2 regions of the Butyrivibrio sp. AE3003 genome follow, and region 2 is predicted to be linked to the other one. Evidence: predicted binding sites of a transcription regulator. Region 2 holds the regulator's gene; the other holds the start of a gene.
What was found. Region 2 encodes NrdR, which represses ribonucleotide reductase genes. Its sites were predicted from a motif close to CACAANATNTTGTG; they were not measured.
Positions count from the first base shown of each region.

Region 1: a site for NrdR is predicted at 10,913-10,926, ahead of nrdD (anaerobic ribonucleoside-triphosphate reductase). Genes of this name have one in related genera too.

Region 1 is NZ_JMLX01000001.1:2,654,156-2,666,839, forward strand. It holds gene CD00_RS0112750 (clostripain-related cysteine peptidase) at 1-1,783, shown strand, start outside; gene CD00_RS0112755 (NUDIX hydrolase) at 2,123-2,632, shown strand; gene CD00_RS0112760 (YlmH/Sll1252 family protein) at 2,629-3,441, shown strand; gene CD00_RS0112765 (3'-5' exonuclease) at 3,469-4,404, shown strand; gene CD00_RS19465 (putative glycoside hydrolase) at 4,425-7,037, opposite strand; gene trmB (tRNA (guanosine(46)-N7)-methyltransferase TrmB) at 7,118-7,768, shown strand; gene trxA (thioredoxin) at 7,772-8,092, shown strand; gene CD00_RS0112790 (SH3 domain-containing protein) at 8,127-9,572, shown strand; gene CD00_RS0112795 (hypothetical protein) at 9,555-10,007, opposite strand; gene murI (glutamate racemase) at 10,042-10,860, shown strand; gene nrdD (anaerobic ribonucleoside-triphosphate reductase) at 10,991-12,684, shown strand, end outside.
Region 2 is NZ_JMLX01000001.1:326,135-338,818, forward strand. It holds gene mraY (phospho-N-acetylmuramoyl-pentapeptide-transferase) at 1-219, shown strand, start outside; gene murD (UDP-N-acetylmuramoyl-L-alanine--D-glutamate ligase) at 235-1,605, shown strand; gene CD00_RS0101650 (FtsW/RodA/SpoVE family cell cycle protein) at 1,640-2,797, shown strand; gene CD00_RS0101655 (cell division protein FtsQ/DivIB) at 2,805-3,626, shown strand; gene ftsZ (cell division protein FtsZ) at 3,748-4,989, shown strand; gene CD00_RS0101670 (DUF2142 domain-containing protein) at 5,410-7,371, shown strand; gene nrdR (transcriptional regulator NrdR) at 7,545-8,057, shown strand; gene CD00_RS0101680 (ABC transporter substrate-binding protein) at 8,132-9,712, shown strand; gene CD00_RS0101685 (ABC transporter permease) at 9,745-10,689, shown strand; gene CD00_RS0101690 (ABC transporter permease) at 10,686-11,510, shown strand; gene CD00_RS16810 (ABC transporter ATP-binding protein) at 11,501-12,301, shown strand; gene CD00_RS0101700 (ABC transporter ATP-binding protein) at 12,304-12,684, shown strand, end outside.

The DNA of each region.
Region 1 (12,684 bases), 2.3 Mb from region 2:
CACAAATCAGATATATCAGATAAAGGATGGTAAGCTTAATCCTCTTGTGAATAACGTAGGTAACTTACCTATGACAAAAGCAGAGACTTTGTCGGACTATATCAAGTGGTCTGCAAAGAACTTTCCTGCGGACAGATATGAGCTTATTTTTTGGGACCACGGCGGTGGGTCTACAGGTGGATACGGATACGATGAAAAATTCCAGACCGCAGGAGCCATGTCTTTGGCAGGAATTAATAAGGCACTTAAAGACGGCGGAGTGACGTTCGATTTTGTCGGCTTTGACACATGTCTTATGGCGACTGTTGAGAACGCCCTTGTAGTGTCTAATTACGCGGATTATCTCGTGGCATCCGAAGAGACAGAACCGGGAGTCGGTTGGTACTACACAGACTGGCTTACAGAACTTGGAAAAAATACATCGATGGAGACGATAAATATCGGAAAGAATATTATCGACTCTTTTACAAGCACATGTGCGCAGACTTGTCCGGGTCAAAAAACAACACTTTCAATAACAGATCTTGCGGAGATTTCGCAGACAGTTCCGACAGAGCTTGCCGACTTCTCAAAAAGCACCTCTGAAATGATAAATAGTGACAACTATAAAACGGTTTCAAATGCGAGAGGAAATACAAGAGAATTTGCGGCTTCTTCAAAGATAGATCAGGTCGATCTTGTGGACTTTGCAAACAGGGTTGGAACAGATGATGCAAAAGAACTTGTGGCGACCTTAAAAAGCGCAATAAAATACAACAAAACAAGCTCAAATATGACCAACTCGTACGGGCTTTCCATCTACTTCCCTTATAAGAAAACACATAAGGTAGATTCGATGGTAAATACCTATGAAGATATCGGCATGGATAAAGAGTATGCAAAGTGCATTCAGAACTTTGCTTCTATGGAGGTTGCGGGACAGGTTGCAGCGGGTGGTTCACAGACACCTTTACCATCCATTTTTGGAGAGCTTTCCGGAAGCGGAAATTCGGATGCTTCTGCGGAGATGATAACACAGCTTCTTACGACCTTCCTTTCAAGTGACTTTAGCAGCGTGTCGGGACTTAATTCTTCCAACACAGCATTCCTCGGTAAAAGTCTTGATGTGGAAAAGGCAGCAAAATACATTGCTTCTAACAGGTTTGATGAGTCCGCTCTTATGTGGACAAAAAATACTGCCGGAGAAGACGTTATAAGCCTGTCAGAAGACCAGTGGAAAATGGTACATGAACTCGACCTGAATATGTTCTATGATGACGGTGAGGGATACATAGACCTTGGAATGGATAATGTTTTCGACTTTGATGAGAGTGGAAATTTGAGGTCGCAGAACGACAAGACCTGGCTTGCAATTGACGGCAATGTTGTAGCCTACTATGTGGTAGACGTTCAGGTAACTGAAGAAAGCTATGCAATAACAGGCAGAGTTCCGTGTCTTTTAAATGGACAAAAAGCGAATCTCATTCTCGTGTTTGATTCGGACAATGAAGACGGGTATGTTGCTGGTGTTTGCTATGACTACGTTGAAGGCGAGACAGAGACCATAGCAAAGAACCTCACAGAATTGCAGGCGGGAGATGAGATTGATTTTACCTGTGATTTCTACGGATATGACAGGGCTTTCAAGAAGGCTTATTTACTGGGAGAAAAATACACAGTAAAAGGGGCAATGTCCGATATGAAAATAAGCAATGTTCCCGTAGGTGACGGAGCGGTTCTTGAGACATATTGTTTCACAGATATTTACGGACAAAAATATTGGACAGAATCACTTAAACATTGATGTAATAATACGCTCTTAAAAATGAACGATACAGAGTAAATTTGAAGGTTGATTTAAGAGTTGTTTTCGAGAAAAAATACGGATAAAAAACAGAGTAAAAATCGGGATAAATTTCGGGGTGATTTTTAGATTTGTAAAAATCGCGAAAAACTGCACCGTTAGTGGGCTTCAGCATTTTTGACGATAAGAAATTCACCACAAAAACCGGGGATAAAAAGCAGGTGCGTTTTAAGCCTTTTTTTTACCCTGTTATCCGATAACAAATTACACAGATAAAAAGCAAAAGATTATTCAGAGAATAAACTCAAAACCATAAACACATTACAACGGGAGTTATAAATGCACGACATACTTACAACTTTGTGTTACATCGAATGCGGTGACAGATATCTTATGCTCCACAGAGTCTCCAAAAAGAACGACATCAGCAAAGACAAATGGCTCGGAGTCGGAGGGCACTTTGAAGAGGATGAAAGTCCCGAAGAATGTATGCACAGAGAGATACTTGAAGAGACAGGTTATGACATACCAAAAGAGGAGCTTAATTTCAGAGGACTTGTGACCTTTGTTTCCGGCAAAGGAGACTACGAGCTTATGTCCCTCTTTACCGCACCTGCTCCAAACGAAGAGCCGAGTGACTGTGATGAAGGAAAACTTGAATGGATAAAAAAGAGTGAAGTTTACGGACTCAATCTATGGGAAGGAGACAAGATATTTTTTAAACTCTTGGAAGAGAGAAAAGACTTCTTTTCACTGAAGCTTGTTTACGACGGAAAAGACAACCTGACAGAGGCTGTTCTTGACGGAAAGAAAATGGATCATAAGGAATATCTGAGAAATATAAAATGAACGAAGAAAAATCACGCGATTATCTTGCGGGAAGAGCAAAGGATCTTGCTACAAGAGCTTACATGAATAATTTTGTCACTCACACGGACTTCTTGTCCGTATCCGAGCAGGCGCTTTTTTACAACATACTTGCGAGTGAAAAAATACCTGCAAATGTACACGAATATCATGGTGCGCATTTCGTTATGTACGGAGGTAATAAAGACGCTGAAAGAGCGATGGTATGTTTCCTACCCGATTACATGGATGAAGAGAGCTTTATAATGGCGGAGCAGGAAGAGCCTTCTGTTCTTGCCTGTGTGAGGATAAAACCGGTGAATGCAAAATTCGCCGATAATCTTACTCACAGAGACTATCTCGGAGCGGTCATGAATCTTGGAATAGAAAGAGACCAGATCGGAGATATCTTTGCAGGAGAAAATGAAGCGTATCTTTATGCCACTTGTGACATCGCAGAAATGATATGCAAAGAACTTATTAGAATTAAGCATACTTCCGTGAAGTGCGAAACAGTAAAATCTTCCGAGTGCAACATCGAACCCAAATTCGAAGAAATCGGAGGCACGGTTGCATCGGAGAGAATAGATGCAATTCTTTCTTTTGTTTATCACCTTTCTAGATCGGAAGCGCAGAGGCTTATTGAAGTGGAGTCTGTATACATAGACGGACGCACTGCATATAGCGGCGGATATGACCTCAAAGAAGGAGCCAGAGTTTCGGTAAGAGGACACGGCAAATTTATTTATCTCGGAACAGAGAATACGACCAGAAAAGGCAGACTGTTTATAAAAGTAAAAATTTTTGTATAATGGAGCCTGACAGGAAGGCGATTTTTTATGGGTAATTACATTGTATTTGACCTTGAGTGGAATCAGGGTGAAGCGCCTGTTACAATAGACGGTAAAACTCTTTCATTCGAAATAGTTGAAATAGGCGCTGTGAAATTAAATGAGAAAAGGGTTAAGATAGGCGAGTTTTCAAAACTGATAAAACCTAAGGTTCACAAGCAGATGCACAAGATAACGGGAAAGCTTATTCATCTGTCTATGGAAGACCTTGAAAACGGAGAAGATTTTTGTGATGCGGCAAAAGAGTTTTTGGAATGGTGCGGAGAGGATCCAAAATTCTGCAGTTGGGGACCTCTTGATCTTACAGAATTTCAGAGGAATTTAGACTTCTTTGGAATGCCGCTTTTATCGGACAGACCACTTGCATTTTATGATGTACAAAAACTCTATAGTCTTGCGTTTGATGACGGACGTACCAGAAAGGCACTTTCATCGGCTGTAGAAGAGCTGGGACTTAATACGGATAATCCGTTCCACAGAGCACTGGGGGATGCGGAGTACACGGCAAGGATTTTTCAGAGGTTTAAAGAAAGAGTTCTTGAGAGGATATCTTTTGACACCTATGTAACACCTAAGACCAAGAAGCAGGAAATCAAGATTGTTTTTGACAGCTATGAAAAATATATTTCAAGGGAATTTGATACCAAAGAAGATATCCTTGAAAATATGGAGATAATGAGCACCAAGTGCTATATATGTCATAAGAACATAAGACGTAAGATAAAATGGTTTTCTCCAAACGGCAAACATTACTATGCAGTTGCATGTTGTGACAAGCATGGTTTTATGAAGGCAAAAGTCAGGATAAAAAAAGCTGAGAACGGAAGACTATATGTTGTCAAAACTTGCAGGTTCATTTCACCTGAAGAAGTTGAGACCATGAAACAAAGACAGAGGAAGGTAAAAAAAAGGCAGACCCCATAATATAATGGGTTCTGCTTTTTTCAGCTTTTTGTTAATGCATCAATATTGTAATTGCTATTAGAATTCCATAGTATCCATTCGTCATAACCGGCGTCATATACGGCTTGGATTTGCGCTCGTATTTCTTTTCCCTCATATTTTATATGTCCTTTTACCCAGGTTGCGGTGAACGCTTGAAGCCATGGCCGAATAACAGCATGATTATTATTTGAAATTGGCTTTAAGATTTCATTAGATTTTTCAAGTGCTTTATTAACCGTATCGTAAGGATGGGCATCGGGAACATCTAATTTAAATTCTCCGTCTGCATAATGAGATGGATAGATCATTGGACAGATGATATCTAAATTGGAGACAAGATTTACATAATCCTGGCCGACGTGTTTTGAGTCTTTGTTACTATTGATTATTGTTCCAAAAACATCAGCTGATACAGGAATGTTATGTTTATGCCCCTCTTCAGTTACTTTGGCTAAGAACTCAGTGATATAATTTCTACGGGCATCATCATCATCTGAAACGAGATCATATAAGGCATCATCAGCTTTTTGTCCAACCGGAAATCTAACATAATCAAGTTGCACTTCATCAAAACCGAGAGCACAACAACTGTTCACAAGGCTAATAATATAATTCCACACTTCTTCTTTACATGGGTTCACCCAAGCATTCCCATTGGCATCAGTTATAGGTGTATTGTCAGAAGATGTAAGAGCAAGCTCAGGATGAGCTTTTGCCAATATAGGATCTTTGAAACAAGCTATTCTTGCAATTACATATATATCATTTTCTTTTAACTTTTTTAAAAGTGCACTAATGTCTTTTATGTAGGCAATGCCGGAGTTCATTTCTAGGACATTTTCATTATCCATTTTAAAGGTAATGTTTCCATTGTCATCTTTAACATCAAGAACAATTGTATTTAGTTCTGTTTCGTTTATAAGACTAATGATATCGTCAAGCTTATCTGTTCCGGCTGTTGGACCTGTGACATATATGCCTTTTACCTTTAAATGATTTTCTTTCCACACATCCATGTTATCAGCTGATTCTTCTATAACAGGTGTTTCCGGTTTAATCTCATCCGTATTTTTTGTATGAGTATCTTTTTGTGATTTGGAATTAAAAAAGATAAACAAACCGAAGCAGATAATTGCGATAACTATAACAGCTACAATAATATATATTTTTTTATACCGGATATGTCCTTTATTAAATTCTCGCTTTCTCCTGTTGTATCTAATTCGGTCGCTTCTGTTATGGAATGTTCTGTTAGCTGCAATCCTTGTTGCAACAGACGCGACTAAGGTCATTAGAACAACAAAGACTCCGGCACACATAATAAGTATCTTTACATTGATAAAAATCGAATGATACGCATTGGCTAATTGTGAGGGTGTTCCGTTCTGTTCAAAGTAGCATACATGGGCGTTTCCTATAGGGATACCTTTGTAGCTGTATATAACCTTTGCAAGAGCGTTGCCTGCCTTAGCCTGTTCTTCAGGAGTAAAATCATATGAGATCTCATAGTCGGTATCTTCAACAGATGCATTGACGGGAAGAATAACATAATCTTTTGGATTAAGATTAAGGATTGTTCCCGACTTACCAAACACATCATTATCTGACTCAAAGAAAAGAGAATCATCCGGCATATATCTTTTGTCCACATCAGCAACTTTCTCAGCACGGAAATTATTGAAGCCGTAATTGAAAAGTGTAACTGTATCATTGAACTGTTCCGGTGACTCATCTTTAAGTACAACACAGATAAGTCTCATACCGTCTCTTTCCGCACATGTAACAAGAGTTTCACGGGCAAGATCTGTATAACCTGTTTTACCTCCAACGATGCCGTCATATTTAATCTCACCGTTTATAAGCTTATGCTTGTTGTGGACAGGGAATTCATCAGGCTGTGTTTCTGTTGCGGTAAAATGGTAGTTTGGAGTATTTCCGACTTTACATAACAGATCGTTACTAAAGAATTCTCTGGCGATAAGTGCAAGGTCATAGGCGCTGGTATAGTGATCATCAGCTTGAATACCGTTGGTGTTTGAAAAGTGAGTATTCTTACATCCAAGTTCTTTTGCCCGGGCATTCATCATATCAACAAATTTGTCTATGCTTCCGCCTACATGTTCAGCGACCGCATTGGCAACTTCGTTTGCACTTCCAACCATAATTCCGAAAAGAGCTTCTTCAAGAGAAATTGATTCACCTTCATCTATTCCGAGATTAGATCCGTCTCTTGGAACACTAAAGACAGCATCGTGAGAGAAAACAACCTGCTCATCCAATTTGGCATTCTCCACAGCAAGAAGACAAGTCATAATTTTTGTCGTACTTGCGGGATAGAGTTTCTCATCGATATTTTTCGAATAGAGAATAGTCTTCGTATTCGCATCCATCAAAATGGCAGCTTCTGCCGGTATGACAGGTCCTTCGGGCCATCCTTGTATGGAATTACTTTGAATCGGAGCTTCTTTTTGCTTAAGTGCCTCTTCGGTGGAATCGCCTGTTTCTGCGTGGACTGCTGTTTGCAACATAAAAAAAGCTGCAAAAAACATTGAGAATGAAGCAGCGATACATTTTATTCTGTTTTTATTATGGAAGTCATTAAAAAAGTTCATAGTATGTAAATAATACAATACTTCCCATTCAAGGGCAAATGTTGTAAAATTCTTTATAAAGGATAGGTGGAATTTAAAAAATGCGATTACGTAATATAGCGGGTTCGAGAGAAGTTATTGCTGAGAGTAAGTACACTGTTAAGGACCCTGAGCAGAAAAAAGGACTTTGGAAAAAAGAAATATTTGGAAACGATAATGAGATTCATATCGAGATAGGAATGGGCAAGGGTCGTTTCATAATGGATATGGCGGCGCTTCATCCTAATATTAATTATGTAGGAATAGAAAAATATTCGAGCGTACTTCTTCGTGCGATACAGAAGCAGGAAGAGTTGCAACTTCCAAATGTTATCTTTATAAGAATGGATGCGGAAGATATTACGGAAGTATTTGATGAATCAGAAGTTGGTAGAATTTATTTGAACTTTTCAGATCCTTGGCCAAAGGACAGACATGCCAAAAGGCGACTTCCTTCCCGCGAGTTTCTGAAGCGATATGATAAAATATTAAAAGAGGACGGCGTTGTGGAATTTAAGACTGATAATGAAGGTCTTTTCACATTCGCACGCGATGAGGTAGAGCCTGCCGGATGGAATATTGATGCCATTACATACGACCTTCATAATGATGAAGTCATGAACGAAGGAAATGTGATGACTGAATATGAGGAAAAGTTTTCGTCACTTGGAAATCCGATTTTTAAGTACGTGATCAGTAGAAAGGGGGACTAACCTATGGACTACACGCTAAACAGTCAGAACTTCGAAGAAGAAGTTTTGAAAAGTAACTTGCCGGTGCTTGTTGATTTTGCAGCAGACTGGTGCGGACCATGTAAGATGATGTCACCTGTTATAGACGAACTTGCAGAGGAATACGAAGGAGAGCTTAAGGTCGGAAAGATAAATGTTGACCAGGCACCCGACATAGCTCAGAAGTACAATGTAATGTCCATTCCGATGTTCGCTTTATTCAAGAATGGAGAGCTTACTGAGACAGCAATAGGAGCTCAGAACAAGACAAAATTACAGTCTATAATCGATAAAGTGCTGGCTTAACAGTCAGCACCTTTTTAAAGAGGAGATTAAGGTTTTGCCAAAGATTACAAACTTTGAAAATTATAGGAAGAGAGATGACTACGATACATACGATCCGGACGAGAGATATTATACGGGCGATATGTATGAAGACAAGCATGACTACGATAGCCGTGATTATGATGGTCAGGCTTATGATGACCATGAGTATGATGAACATGACTATGACGGGCATGAGGATGATCAGCAGGATTACGAAGGTCAGAATAACGGACAGAGTAACCATGATGATCAGCGTGATTATGATGACCATAACGATCATGCCAATAATCAGGACAATGTCGGTCAGACTCAGGATATACCACAGGTAAACACCGTATCTGAGAATAATCAGCATGAGGATGCGGGTGATATCGAGATTGCCGATCCCTATAATTTTTTCAATGCGGAAGAGCGCGAGGCATATTTCCGCCAAAGAGAGCAAACTGACGGACAACCTGAAGACCCTGATATGCAAAGAAGAGAGCGCGCAGATAATCGTGATGACGGTCGAATCCCAAGAAGAGACGACGATCGTCCTATGCGCCGAGATGATGGATATCCGCCGAGAAGAGATGATGATCGCGCAATGCGCCGTGATGACGGATACCCGCCGAGAAGAGATGACGAGCGTCCCATGCGTCGTGATGATGGATATCCGCCGAGAAGAGGTGATGATCGCCCCATGCGTCGTGATGATGGATACCCGCCGAGAAGAGATGAGGAACGTTCTATGCGCCGAGATGATGGATACCCGCCAAGAAGGGGTGATGATCGCCCTATGCGTCGTGATGATGGATACCCGCCAAGAAGAGATGATGGCCGTCTAAGATATCGCGATGATGAATATGCACCAAGAAGAGATGACCGGTCGAGACGTCGTGATGACGAATATATGCCGAGAAGAGACGATCGTCCGAGACGCCGTGACGAGAGAGACGATTATCGTGATGATGATCGCTATCGCCGTCGTGGAAGAGATTATTACGAAGATGAATATGATGAAGATTATTATGATGATAACGGAATCGATGAGCAGACAAAGCTCTTGATGGTAAGAATCGCTTCTGTTGTTACCGGAATAATTATTCTCATGTGTCTTGTGTTTATTGTAAAGGCGAAGCTTATTAATAAGGTAGCTTCTCCTGATTCTGAAAAAACAGCTACGGAATCGCAGAAAGATAAAGATGGCGATGACGATAGTGAGGATGATAACGGGGGTGGAAAAGGTGATATTGATATCCCCGAAGGATATACGGAGACAAATGATAAAGTTGTTGTAAATTATGAGTTCCTGAATCTCAGATCTTCGCCAAGCACGAGCAGTGATATCGTTACTAAGGCAAAAGACGGAGATGAACTTAAGAGAATTGCAGTAAGCAATGACGGATCATGGGCACTTATTAATTATAAAGGTAAGGCAGTGTACGCATCTATGGATTATCTAAGCGAGAATCCTTGAGTGAAGCCAAGAGTAGAATTTATCCATTGCTTCCGATAGAGAACTTTCCGAACGTGAAAAAGTATCAGCGTGGGTGAGAACTTCATCGGAAGTGGTATCCTTGGCATAGTCTGCGATTTTTTGGGCAGAACTTGCCTCCAGCAGACGATAATCCATATTTACCAGAAGATTGTTGTGCAGGGCACTGACACAGGTATACAGAGAAGGATATTTTTTCTGTATAAGAGAGAATTCATCAAGTATCTGTTCTCTGCTCTGTAGACAAAAGAGAATATAAACAGACTCAACTACTTCATGAGGTTCAATTTCTTCCTGATAGGAGTTGTCTTCATAGTCATCTCTTGTTGCGTAATATTCGCAAATCTCCTGAACCAAGGCACCGACTTTTGAGTTGTCGTACAATTTCTGAAGTTCGTCAATTTTTTTATCATTCATAATTAAAGTATAGCATATACAGAGGAAATCAAAAATGAAGATCGGTATTTTTGATTCCGGGATAGGTGGGCTTTCTGTGCTTCATGAAGCCTATCATTACCTTCCGGAGCAAAATTACATATTTTACGCTGATACAGAGCATGTACCGTATGGATTAAAAACCCCGGAGCAGATCCTTAGTTATTCGATCGGCATCACGGAGTTTTTGCTTGAGAGGGGAGCGGAAGCGATAGTAGTAGCTTGTAATACCGCAACCAGCGTAGCAATTAAGGAACTTAGGAAAAGATACAGCATTCCTATCTTGGGAATGGAACCGGCTGTAAAGCCCGCTGTTGAGGGAACGGATAAGAAGCGTATTATGGTAATCGCGACCCCCGTGACCATTAGAGAAGATAAGTTAAAAGACCTTCTGCACAGAGTAGATGAACATCACAGAGTAGACCTTCTGCCGATGCCAAGGCTCGTTGAGTTTGCGGAAAGAACTGAGTTTGATTCGGAAGAGGTCCTTGATTATATAAAGAAACAGTTTGAACCTTATAATATGGATGAATATTGTGCGCTTGTACTTGGATGTACACACTTTAATTACTTTAAACCTGCGTACAGACAGATTTTTGGTGATGAGACCCTTCTTATTGACGGAAATCACGGTACAGTAAAGCATTTAGCTGAGGTTCTCGGAATAGAATTATCTAAGGCACCAGATAATGTAGTTGTTTTTGATGACACACACAAGATGTTGGAGCAATCGAAAACAGAATATTTTTATTCCGGAAAACCGATAACTGATGCGACAGAGCTTGAACGCCTGCGAATACTACATAACAGGTTAGAAAATGTTAGAAAAAAATAATAAATCTCCTTCTTGAATTTAACATTATATTGTATTATCATAGTTATGCGACCACAATATATTGTTATTCGGCAAGAAAATGACGTGATTGCGAAAACGTTTTTTTGTAAAATAAAAGAAGGGGGTTCTTATGAAGATCATTAAGAGAAGCGGTAAAGAAGTTGCATTTGATGGCAATAAGATTCTTGCGGCTATTGAGAAGGCAAATAACGAAGTCACCGACGAGAAGAAATTAACCGCAGGCCAGATCAGCGACATCGAAAGAAGCGTGGAGAATCAGTGCGCATCTCTTACTCGTGCAGCAAGCGTTGAGGAAATCCAGGATATGGTTGAGGATGGACTCATGAAATCAGGCAAGTACGAGGTTGCCAGAAAATACATTACATACCGCTATAAACATGCTCTTGTCAGAAAGTCTAACACGACTGATGAGCAGATTATGTCTCTTATTGAGTGCAATAACGAGGAAGTTAAGCAGGAAAACTCCAATAAGAATCCTACAGTAAATAGCGTACAGAGAGATTACATGGCCGGTGAGGTTAGTAAGGACATTACCAGAAGATTTCTTTTGCCCGAAGACGTGGTAAGAGCGCATGAGGCAGGACTTATCCACTTCCATGATTCTGATTATTTCGCACAGCATATGCATAACTGTTGCCTTGTAAATCTGGAGGATATGCTTCAGAACGGAACAGTTATTTCAGAGACAATGATAGAACGTCCCAAGAGCTTCTCTACAGCATGCAACATCGCAACACAGGCGATCGCGCAGATTGCAAGCTCACAGTACGGCGGACAGAGTATCACACTTTCACACCTTGTTCCTTTTGTTGATGTCAGCAGACAGAAATTCCGTAAGGAAGTTGCTCTCGAGTTCGAGACAGCCGGAATGAAGATCAACAAGAAGCAGGTAAATGACATCGCAGAGATGCGTGTAAAAAAAGAAGTAGAGAGAGGATGTCAGGTAATCCAGTATCAGGTCATCACACTTATGACCACAAACGGACAGGCACCTTTCATAACAGTTTATATGTATCTTGATGAAGTTCCCGAAGGACAGACAAGAGAAGACCTTGCCATGGTCATCGAGGAAATGCTCAAGCAGCGTATCACCGGAGTTAAGAACGAAAAGGGACAGCTTATCACACCTGCATTCCCTAAGCTTATCTACGTTCTTGACGAGGACAACATCCATGAGGATTCCAAGTACTGGTATCTCACAGAGCTTGCTGCCAAGTGTACAGCAAAGAGACTCGTTCCCGACTACATCTCAGCTAAGAAGATGAAGGAACTTAAGGGCGGAGACGTTTATCCTTGCATGGGATGCAGAAGTTTCCTTACTCCCGACAACGAGAATGTTCCCGAAGGATTGTGCAACAAGGGCAACAAGGCTCATGCGCAGAACTACAAAGAGGGCGATCACAAATACTACGGAAGATTCAATCAAGGCGTTGTTACAATCAACCTTGTAGACGTAGCATGTACATCAAATAAGGATGAGAAAAAGTTCTGGGAGATAATGGAAGAGAGAACAGAACTCTGTAAGAGAGCACTCATGTGCAGACATGAGAGACTTCTCGGAACACCTTCCGATGTAGCTCCTATTCTTTGGCAGAACGGTGCACTTGCAAGACTTCAGAAGGGTGAGACAATCGATAATCTTCTCTTTGGAAACTATTCGACAATATCACTCGGATATGCAGGTCTTTGCGAATGTACAAGATATATGAAGGGTGTTTCCCATACAGATGCTAAGGGAAAAGACTTCGCATTAAAAGTAATGCAGTTCCTCAACGACAAGTGTGCTAAGTGGAGAGCTGAGAC
Region 2 (12,684 bases):
CCTCTTTTCATCGTAATCGTTGGATTCATCTACCTTATCGAAGTTATTTCCGTTATCATGCAGGTTACTTATTTCAAAATGACAAACGGAAAAAGAATCTTCAGAATGGCTCCGATCCATCATCATTTTGAAAAGGGCGGCTGGTCAGAAACAAAGGTAGTTAATGTATTTACAACAGTAACAATTATCATGTGCCTTATAGCATATGCAGGATTATAACAGAGGTTGAGAGAAATGAAAGCTAGTGAGATAACAGGAAAAAAAGTACTTGTGATCGGAACGGGATTATCGGGAGTAGGATCGGTAAGACTCCTTCATCAGGTTGGCGCCGTTCCCGTAATGCTTGAAGAAAATACAAAGGTCACAAGAGAAGATATAGTAAAAAAACTTAATGAAGAGGATAAAGAGAACACTGAGATTATCATAGGTGAGATCTCCGATGAGGTTCTCGACGAGCTTGCACTTGTGGTTCCAAGCCCTGCGGTTCCTCTTGATGCACCTACGGTACTTCGTATTAAGGAAAAAAATATCCCTATCTGGAGTGAGATAGAGCTTGCTTATAACTTTGCAAAAGGAAAGCTTGTTGCAATCACCGGAACAAACGGAAAGACTACAACAACAACTCTTGTAGGAGAGATAATGAAAGCTCACTTTAAGAGCAGCTATGTTGTTGGAAATATCGGTGTTTCATATGCTGAGAGCGCACTTGAAATGAAGGAAGACACCGTAACTGTCGGAGAGATAAGTTCTTTCCAGCTTGAGGCAGTTGATAATTTCCATGCACAGGTTTCGGCTATCTTAAACATAACACCCGATCACTTAAACAGGCATCACACTATGGAGTGCTATGCCGAGATGAAGCAGAACATCACAAACAACCAGACTAAGGAAGATACATGCGTACTTAACTACGATAATCCATATACAAGAGAGTTTGGAGAAAAATGTCCCGCTAAGGTGGTTTTCTTTTCAACAAGTGAAAAGCTTAAAGACGGATTCTACCTTGATGGTGAAGAGATATTCATGAGTATCGCCGGCGAAGCGGTTAAGGTAATGAATATTCACGATATGAATCTTGTCGGAATGTGTAATGTCGAGAATGCTATGGCTGCTATTGCGATGGCTGTGGCTATGGGAGTTCCTTTTTCAACAATTCTCAGAGTCGTTCGCGAATTCAAGGCGGTTGAACACAGAATCGAGTTTGTTGCGACCAAGAATGGCGTAGATTATTACAATGATTCCAAGGGAACCAATCCCGATGCTGCAATTCAGGGAATCAAGGCTATGTCAAAGCCGACAATACTTATCGGTGGCGGCTACGACAAGGGTAGTGAGTATGACGAGTGGATCGAGAACTTTGGCGATACCGTAAAGATGCTCGTTCTTATCGGACAGACTAAGGAAAAGATTGCAGAGTGTGCGCAGAAGCACGGTTTTAATAAGTTTGTATTTAAGGATACTTTTGAAGAGGCGCTTGAATATTGCAGTTCTAACGCAAAAGAAGGGGAAGCGGTGCTTCTTTCACCTGCATGTGCAAGTTGGGACATGTTCCCGAACTACGAAACAAGGGGTAAGAAATTCAAGGAGTATGTAAACAGACTTTGAGAATATGACAAAAAATATGAGGGGATGATCTGATATGGCAAGAACCGGAGTAAACGTTTTAAGAAGGCAAAGAGAAAGAGAAGAAACATATGTTGACTACAGTTTGATATTTGTAATACTTTTTTTGCTTGCGTTTGGGCTTGTAATGATATATTCGACAAGTACATATTGGGCTAATCTTAAGATGAACGGTGACTCGTCATATTACTTCAAGCATCAGTTCGGAGCAGTATTTGGTGGAATTATTGCAATGATATTTATGTCCTATTTCCCTTATGGGTTCTTGAGAAAGTTTGCTTTTCCGTTGTATGCAACGTCAGTGGTCCTGCTTATCCTGACTCCTATCATAGGAAAAGAGATCAACGGTGCGAAAAGATGGATTCAGGTTCCTTTAATCGGATCTATTCAGCCGGCTGAGATAGCAAAGGTTTCTGTTATCATTTTTGTTGCGGCTTTCATCTTAAGGCTTCAAAAGCTTCTTTTAACTCCCAGAGGATATGGAGTGGCAATAGGATTTCCGGCATTTCTTGCGATAATGATTCGTCTGTGTACCAAGAACCTGAGCTCAGCTATTATCGTAATGGGAATTGCCGTTACCATGCTTTTTGTTGCAACTCCCGGTTATAAGAGATATGTAATGGCAGCTATGTCTGTAGGTGCTTTTGCGGCTGTTACGGTTCTTATAATTGCAAACGCGGGAGCAAAAGGAAGTTTCAGATCCGAGCGAGTTCTTGCGTGGCTCGATCCTCAGGGGCATGCGACAGACAAGGGATTCCAGACACTTCAGTCTCTTTATGCGATCGGCTCCGGCGGAACATTCGGAAAAGGTCTCGGCGAGAGCATGCAGAAGATGGGATTTATTCCCGAGGCACAGAATGATATGATCTTTTCCGTTATATGCGAAGAGCTCGGACTTTTTGGAGCCATTGCCGTAATGCTCATGTTCCTTCTTCTTATCTGGAGACTTATGATCATTGCAAACAATGCACCTGATATGTTTGGGGCACTGCTTGTTATCGGCGTTATGGCACATATTGCTATTCAGGTTATTCTTAATATAGCGGTTGTTACCAATACAATTCCCAATACGGGAATTACACTTCCGTTTATAAGCTACGGTGGTACCGCGGTTGTTTTCCAGCTCGCGGAGCTCGGAATAGCGCTTAATGTGGGAAGAAACATAGGAAGATAGTTTTGATATGGCAAAGAAGAAGCGTAAAAAGAGAAAAAAACGTTCATATACTGCCAGACCGGCTTTTCATCCTTTTGAGAAACTGAGAGACTCCTTTAGATATAAACGGAGTCTTTATGTTATTTCAGGTATAATCACTGCGTCTGCTCTGGTCGTCATAGCGATAGTCTTTTACATTGCGGACAATTACACCGTAAAGAATATCGTGGTTGACGGAAACACTCATTATACCCAAGAAGAGATCGCGGATATGGTTATAACCGATAAGCTGTGCCATAATTCAATGTTTTTGTCCATGAAATATATGAACAAGAGCATTGAAGATGTTCCTTTTATTGAGAAGATCGACGTGGACATAGTTTCGCGCGATACGGTCAAGATCAATGTATTTGAAAAAGCTGTCGCAGGATATATAGCATATCTGGGAAAATATATATACTTTGACAGAGAGGGCATTGTTGTGGAATGCTCTTCCGAAACGACCGAAGATGTCCCTCAGGTTATGGGACTTAATTTTGATTACATTACTATGCATGAAAAGCTCCCTATCGATGATGCTCATCAGGTGATTTTTGGTGAGATCCTTGATATTACGCAGCTTTTAAATAAATATCAGCTTCATGCGGATAAGATTTTTTTCGACAGTGATTTTAATGTTTATCTTTATTTTGGCGGAGTTGAAGTCAGTATAGGTAAAAATGATTATATTGACGAAAAAATTCAACAACTTCGATATCAATTGCCAAAACTTGAAGGACAGACTGGAATTCTTAATCTGAAAGATTTAAATGAAGACACTAAACTATTTACATTTACCCCGAAAAATTAAAGAATTGTGTCTGAGTAAAGTGAAATTTAAACAAAATTCTACTTAAAAAACGGGTTGATAATTGAGTAAAAAAATCGTATCATAGCTAATAAGGAGTCCAAGTTATGAAGGAGGAGAAAACTTGCTTGAAATAAAGTCAAACGATGCTGAAACTACTTGCAAAATCATCGTCGTAGGGGTTGGCGGTGCAGGTAATAATGCTGTTAATAGAATGGTAGACGAAAATATTACCGGCGTAGAGTTTGTCGGTATTAATACAGATAAGCAGGCGCTTCAGCTTTGTAAGGCACCCAAGCTTTTACAGATTGGTGAAAAGCTTACAAAGGGTCTCGGAGCAGGTGCTAAGCCTGAGATTGGTGAGAAAGCGGCAGAAGAGAGTGCGGAGGAGATTTCTGCAGCACTTAAGGGTGCAGATATGGTCTTCGTTACTTGCGGAATGGGCGGTGGAACCGGAACCGGTGCAGCTCCCGTTGTTGCTAAGCTTGCCAGAGAGATGGGGATTCTAACCGTAGGCGTTGTTACAAAGCCTTTCAGCTTTGAAGCACGTGTGCGTATGCAAAATGCTATGCTTGGTATCCAGAATATCAAGTCTAATGTAGATACACTTATTGTGATCCCTAATGATAAGCTTCTTCAGATCGTAGACAGACGTACAACTATGCCTGATGCGCTCAAGAAAGCTGATGAGGTCCTCCAGCAGGCCGTTCAGGGAATCACAGATCTTATCAATGTTCCTGCTGTTATCAACCTTGACTTTGCCGATGTTCAGACTGTTATGAAGGACAAGGGCATTGCTCATATCGGTATCGGTAACGGTAAGGGAGACGAGAAGGCTATTGACGCTGTCAAGATGGCGGTTGAAAGTCCTCTTCTTGAGACTAAGATTAATGGAGCTTCAAGTGTTATCATCAATATTTCCGGTGATATCACACTTCAGGATGCATCCGATGCTTCCGAATATGTTCGTCAGCTTGCAGGAAATGATGTAAACATCATCTTCGGTGCAATGTATGATGAAAGCAAGACAGATAATTGTACAATAACTGTTATCGCAACAGGTATTGAAGAGAAGGTTCAGACCAGTACACAGACTAAGGCAGCTGCTGCACAGAGTGCAACAAACCGCGTATTTGCCGCATCTCAGCCTACACCTGTACCAACACCGGTCGTTTCAACACCTATAACACCTATCGCAACTGTACCTCCGGTACAGCCGATAATTTCACCTATCTCCGCTGTGACTGATGCTCCCGCCGCAAATCCATCACCAAGGCCGGGACTTTCAATTAACAGACCAAGCGAGATTAAGGCAACAGTGGAACCCAAATCACTCAAGATTCCGGATTTCCTGCAGAGAAAGTAAGACTAAGGGCTGTCGCACAAGTATGTGCTATAGCCCTTTAATTACGCCCTGACCGGCAAGGTATATGTTCAGAAATACTTGTTTTCGTCTGCGGTGTGATTTTCTAAAATGAATAAAGCAGCCAATGCCTCATTTCGACGTTGCTCAGAGAAATCGGCATTGGCTGCTTTATTCATTCAAGAAAATCATCATCCTCGTCCGAGAACTGCGTATTTCTGAACATATACCTTGCCGGTCAGGGCTGTCTTTGAAAGGCTTTAGGTATATACTTGATTGCGGGAGCTCTTTTCCTTAAGGTGCGAGAGGAAACTTATAGTGAGAGAGGGGCGGGGCGGCGAGGTATCTTGTGTGGAAAAGCGTATAGGGAGATGGTATTATAGTGATTGTTGAGAAAAAGAATGCGTAAGGGTGGAGAGCAGTATGAAGATTGTGAGCAGTTTGAAAGACAACTTAGGGTATATTGTTGTATCGTTCATTGTATTGATTTTTTCTTTTTTGACTATCAAAGGGTCTGTAGGTGGAAGTTTGGAGTTTAGCTTTCCGGCGGAGGGAGTGGATTATTCTACTATTTCGTGGGGAGAGGTTCCTATAGATGGGAACGGACAGGAATTTAGTGTTGATTATAAGGCATGGGATATCGGGCAGTTAGGGCTTAGGATGTCGAATGAAGGCGACGGTGAGTTTGAGCTGCTGATAAAGGACTCCAAAGGCGGAGAGTTTGCAAGAACGTACAATACTTCGGGGCTTGAAGCGGATGATGAGGATGTGACTTGGATTGATGTGGACCGACATGTTTCGGCGGGTAATCTGAAGCTGGTCTTTAAGAATATAAGTGTGAACGGGCTTAAGCTTATTGGATATTCGCAGGAAGATGTCTTGGATGACAGTGGGAATGCGGCTTTGGGACTTAATATGCAGGTTAGGGCGGCTTCTTTTCCCAAGGTGAAGGCATATCTTTTTTCTACTGTATGGATATTGATAGTTCTTGCGGGATTTGTGGTTTTGAAGAAGAGGAGCATTTCCTATGAGAGGCTGTTCTTGGCGTTGTATATCGTAATGGGGATGCTTGCGTTTATGGTATTTACGCCTTTTGCGGAGCCGGATTCGGGTAATCATTACAGGAGGGCATATGCAATTTCTGAAGGCGACGTGTTTCCTGAGCTTGATGAAAATAATGCGATAGGAAGGTCGTTTGCGTGGCCTTTGACGTGGGGAACAGGAGACGGAGTCTCTGTTTCCTGGTATGAAGCACGTAACAGAATGGGCTTTGATGTAAAAGATGCCTCAAATATGCAGTACATAACATATACGAATATTGCGCTGTATTCGCCTGTATGTCACGCGGTTCCGGCTCTTTTTATGGCAATGACAAGGCTGTTTACGCATAGCATGATCGTAATCGAGATGGTCGCTAAGATTGCGAATTTTATTGCGATAGGAGCTCTTTTGTATCTTGGAATCAAAATCTCGCCCTTTGGAAAAGAATATTTCCTCTGGATGGCGGTTCATCCTTTTATGATGAAGCAGTATACATCAATATCTCCCGATCTTATGACTGCCGCGCTTGTGTATCTCCTTACTGCGCTGGTTTTAAGACTTAGATATGATGAGAAAGCGTATGCAAAGAAGGGATATCTTGTGGCATTATATATAATTCCGTTTTTGCTGGGGCAGTTTAAGATTGTGTATGTCGCTTTCTGCCTGCTTCTTTTCCTTATTCCGATGGATAAGTTTGAGAGTAAAAAGAGCTATTTTACCCATGCGACGGCAATCGGATTGCTGACAGTCGTGCCTGCGCTTGCGTGGTTTAAGATTTCATCGCATATATTAAGCCTTGGATACTCAGACATAAATGCGACAAACAGAGTGATCGCGATGAATCCCGTTAAATATATCCCGATTCTTCTCAATACATTCAGGATAAAGGGATATGACTATATCATGCAGTTCTTTGGAAGTGCGCTTGTATTTAAAGACGGCACAAATGAGGCAGTGGTACTCATATTTATAATGCTTGTTGCGGCGTATATAAGCAGAAACATTTATATGAACAGGCATAATGAAGCGGAGATTGCTGTCAAGGTGCGAAAAGACGCTGCTTTGAAGGTATTTATGGCAGCGGCGCTCGCCATTACAACGGTTCTGATATTTACGGCTGAGTATGTTCAGTGGACGGATCCGGGAGCTTCAAGCGTAAACGGAGTTCACGGAAGATATTTCTTTCCGTTTATTTTCCCTTTGCTGATTCTTCTTACGGGAGTGTCTGGAACGAAGGAAATTGACGGTGAAGTCTTTATAGAACCATCGAGAAAGTCACTGTTTTCGCTGGTTTCGGTTACTCTTTGTTTCGTCGCACAGCTGTATATAGTGTACCGGCTGTGAGGCCGCTTTATATCGGGGTCTGAGACTCTATGTTGTCCGCAATGCCGCATTTTACCTCGCGTCACAGAGTTAATTATAAATTGTGTGGAAAAATACGAAAAATGATGATACAATAATTTGTGGAAATGGATTATGTATAGTCAATATATTGTGGACATAATGGAGGATTCTTTATGAAGTGCCCATTCTGCGGAAAAGATGATACGAGGGTAATTGATTCAAGACCCGCCGATGAAAATACTTCGATTAGAAGGAGACGTGTCTGTGATTCGTGTGGTAAGCGATTTACGACCTATGAAAAGGTCGAGACGATTCCTCTTATCGTCATTAAAAAGGGTGACATCAGGGAGCCTTATGACAGAGCGAAGATTGAAGCTGGTGTTTTCAGAGCTTGCCATAAGAGACCTGTAAGCGCAGAACAGATAACCAAGATGGTTGACGCCGTTGAGACGGAAGTTTTTAATATGGAGCAGAAGGAAATACCTAGCAGAGCTATTGGAGAGATAGTTATGGACAAGATGAAAAATCTCGATCCCGTAGCTTATGTAAGATTCGCCTCTGTATACCGTGAATTTAAAGATGTTAATACTTTTATGGATGAGCTTAAGTCAGTTCTTAAGAAAGAAGCTGACGGTATTATAACCGACTCAACCGATAAGAGCACACCGCTCCTTAAAAAAGAGTAAACTATAGCCTTGACATTTTTTTGTCAAGGCTATAATGTATTTTAGGAAAATAAATTCAGGAAGGATGATTTAACATGATCACAAGAAGACATGGCAGAAAGAGAATCTGCTCACTTCTGACTGTTGTGTTAACGACACTGACTGTTGCATTGAGCGGTTGCTCAAGCGACAAGGCAGGGGATTCCGCAAAGAACTCAGGCGCAGGTTCATCTGCAGCTTCTGAGCAGGCAAATGCGGGAGATACTTCCAAACTTATCGTAGGAATACCTCAGGACATAGACAGTCTTGACCCCCACCACATGACAGGGGCAGGTACGAAAGAGGTAATGTTTAACGTGTTTGAAGGACTCGTTAAGCCCGATGAGAACGGTAATCTTAACCCTGCTGTAGCAAGTGAGTACACAATATCAGAGGACAACAAGGTTTACACCTTTACACTCAGAGACGGAGTAAAGTTCCACGACGGAACCGATGTTACAGCGGAGGATGTCAAGTATTCTTTGGAACGTAACGCGGGAGTTGACGGTAGCGAACCGCTTATTTCTTCTTTTTCAGAAATTGAAAGTGTAAATATTGTTGATGACAAGCATGTTGAGGTAGTACTTAATAAGGCTGATTCGGAGCTTCTTCCGCAGTTTACTGTGGCGATAATCCCTAAAGCCAATGCAAATCCCGAGACAAACCCTATAGGTACGGGACCTTATAAGTACGTTTCAAACGCGCCACAGGAGAGTCTTGTTGTTACAAGATTTGATGGTTACTGGGGCGAAAAAGCTTTTATTAAGGATGTAGTTTTTAAGATCGAGGCAAATTCAGATGCGATCGTGCTTGACCTTGAGGGCGGTTCGATAGATATGTACGCAAGAATCCCTTCAGCACAGGTAGCTCAGCTCTCCGACAAGTTCGAGATCTACGAAGGAACCATGAATCTGGTTCAGGCTCTCTATCTTAATAACGCAGTTAAGCCGTTTGATGATGTGAGAGTTCGTCAGGCGCTTTGCTATGCGATCGATCCTCAGGAGATAATGGATTTTGTTTCCGACGGAGCGGGTACTGAGATTGGAAGTGCGATGTACCCTGCATTTACGAAATATTTTTTGCCTGAGCTCAATGATACTTACAACCATGATCCTGAGAAAGCTAAGGCTCTTTTGGCTGAAGCGGGATATCCGAACGGATTTGAGTTTACGATAACCGTTCCCTCCAATTACAAGCAGCACGTTGATACGGCGCAGGTTCTTGTTGAGGAGTTTAAGGCTGTCGGAGTTACGGCGAATATTCAGGAAGTTGAGTGGAATACATGGCTCAGCGATGTTTATACGGACAAAAAATATGAGTCGACGGTTGTAGGATTTGATGCTTCCACAGTATCGGCGGGAGCGCTTCTTGCAAGATATGAGTCGACTTCAAGCAAGAATACATTTAATTACAGCAACAAGGAATTCGACGAGGCGCTTCACAAGGCTACAGAAACAGCCGATGATGCACAGAAGACCGAGTATTACAAAGAGTGTGAGCGTATCTTGTCAAAAGATGCAGCGAATGTCTACATTCAGGATCTTCCTGAGTATGTAGCGCTCAATAAGAAATTTACGGGATATGTCTTTTATCCTATTTATTTGCAGGACATTGCAAAGATAAGACCGGCTGAATAAGTCATTTTTAAGAGCTTGCGAGGAATATGCACATGAAATATATCATTAAAAAAGTCATTTCTATGATAATTACTTTAGTGGTTGTTTCACTGTGTGTATTCCTCGCTTTTAGTATAATTCCGGGAGATCCCGCGCTCAAAAAGCTGGGAACGGAGGCTTCTCCCGAACTCATCGCTCAGACAAGAGAGCAGATGGGATTAAACGATCCTGTTATAGTCAGGTACTTCAGGTGGTTTGCAGCTTTTTTACACGGTGATATGGGGAAAAGCTACAACTACAGCGTTCCTGTTGCGGGAATGATCTTAAATAAGATACCGATCACGCTGACTATGGCAATCATGTCCTTTTTACTTACAATTGTGGTTTCGATTCCGATGGGAATCATCACGGCCAAACACGAAGGGGGAGTGCTGGACCGCGTAGTTACGGTTATAAATCAGATAATCATGGCCGTTCCGCCTTTCTTTTCGGGAATACTTATAACTTTTATTTTTGGAATGGTATTTAAACTCTTTACTCCGGGCGGATTTGTTTCGTACACGGATAATTTTGCGGGATTTGTGGGATATCTGATCTTTCCTTCAATCGCTGTTGCTCTTCCTAAGATCGCTATGACGGTCAAGATGCTCAGGGGAAGCGTCATTGACGAGGCGAAAAAAGATTACACGAGAACCGCTTACAGTAGAGGAAATAACACGAATGGCGTTCTTTACAGACATGTTCTTAAGAATGCGCTTATTCCTGTCATAACCTTCCTTGGAATGCTCCTTGCCGATATGGTTGCGGGAAGTATTGTAATCGAGCAGGTTTTTGGAATTCCGGGAATAAGTAGAATCCTTCTTACGAGCATAAGCAACAGGGATTACCCCGTGGTTGAAGCAATAATCATGGGAATTGCGATGATAGTTATTGTCACCAATCTTTTGGTGGACATTATTTATAGAATTGTTGACCCGAGAATAGGGATTGAAGAATGAGAGATAAATTTACGGAAGTTTTTAAGAAAATAAAAAAAGATCCCTATATGTGCGCGGGTGTCATTATTACCGGAATTATCCTTTTGATGATAGTAGTGGGACTTTTCTGGATGCCGTATGAACCGACCAAGATGAGTGCGGCAGAAAAGCTTCAGGGGATTTCTTTTAAACATATTATGGGAACCGATAACATGGGAAGAGATGTGTTCAGCAGAGTTATGTACGGAAGCAGGGTTACGTTTCTGATCGCTCTTGGAACCGTGTTTATCGGTGCGTTTGCGGGAACACTCATCGGAGCGCTTACGGGTTACTTCGGCGGGCTCTTTGATGAGATCACGATGAGAGTTATTGATGCGATGTTTGCGTTTCCGAGCATTTTGCTGGCTCTTGTGATTGTCAGTGTTTTCGGAACGGGATGGATGCAGCTTCTTCTTTCACTCGGAATAGCATTTATTCCGAGCTTTGCAAGGATCGTAAGGGGAGAAGTGCTTCGTTGCCGCAATACGGATTATGTGGAAAGTGCCAAACTCCAGGGTGTATCTGATGTCAGGATGATATTCGTACATATTTTGCCCAATATAAAGGGAGTTCTGGCTTCGTCGATACTTATCGGATTTAACAACGCGGTGCTGGCGGAAGCGGGACTTAGCTATCTGGGCGTCGGTTCCCAGCCACCGTATGCAAGCCTTGGAAAGATGCTTTCGGATGCGCAGCAGTACATGTTTACGACTCCGAGTTATTGTCTTTGTCCCGGACTTGTGATTGTTTTGATGGTTTTGGGCTTTTCGTTTTTGGGTGAGGGAATCAGAAGATGGGAGTGATACTTGACGTAACTGATCTTCATATAGAGTTTCACGATCACGGGTTTCCCGAGGTCGCGGTGGAAGATTTTGATCTGATGCTTGAAGAGGGCGAGATTGTCGGTATTGTCGGAGAGTCCGGCTCGGGAAAGAGCATGAGCGCGCTTGCGATAGCGGGGCTCTTAAGCAGGCATTCGATCACCAAGACGGGAAGAATCATGTTTAACGGGGACGATCTTCTTACCTGCGACAGAAAGACTTTGAGGTCGTATCAGGGAGATGAGATCTCGATGATCTTCCAGGAGCCGATGACGAGTCTTAATCCGGTTAAAAGAATCGGGTGGCAGGTTGAGGAGTCTCTTTTCATCCATCATCCCGATATTGATAAAAAGAATCGCAAAGAAATGGCGATAGAGATGCTGAAGGCTGTTGGCTTAAGTGATGCGGAGAATATTTATCACATGTATCCGCATGAACTTTCGGGCGGAATGAGGCAGAGAGTTATGATTGCGGCCGCGATGATAGGAAATCCCAAGATACTTATCGCTGATGAGCCAACGACGGCACTTGATGTGACTGTTCAGGCACAGATAGTCGAGCTTCTTAAAAAGATTAACAAGGAGCGCGGAACGTCGATCATCTTTATTTCCCATGATCTTAGCCTTGTAAGTCAGCTCTGCGAGAGGGTTATCGTGATGCAGAAGGGAAATATTGTTGAGAGCGGCGATACTGCGAGGGTGTTTGGAGCTCCGCAGGATCTTTATACCAAAAAGCTGATCGCGGCTATTCCAAAGATTGACATAGGAAACTGATTATGAGCGAGGATAAGGTTTTAAGAGCCGCTAATCTTAATGTTTTTTATAAGAACAGAAAGAGAAAGCTCTTTTCCAAAAATAAAAAAATACAGATTCTTCACGATGTGACTTTCGAGATGGAAGAGGGTGAAGTGCTTGCGATCGCGGGCGAGTCCGGATGCGGAAAGTCGACGCTTGCAAGGACGATAGTCGGGATCAATAAGGACTACACGGGCGAGCTTATGCAGAAGTACGAGGGGCCGCAGATGGTGTTCCAGGATCCGTACAGTTCGCTGAATCCTTCCAAGAAAGTTGGCTGGCTTATGGAGGAGCCGCTTAAGGTCGACAAGAAGCGGAAGTGGACGAAGGAAGAGCGCCTTGAGCGGGTAAAAGAGGTGATG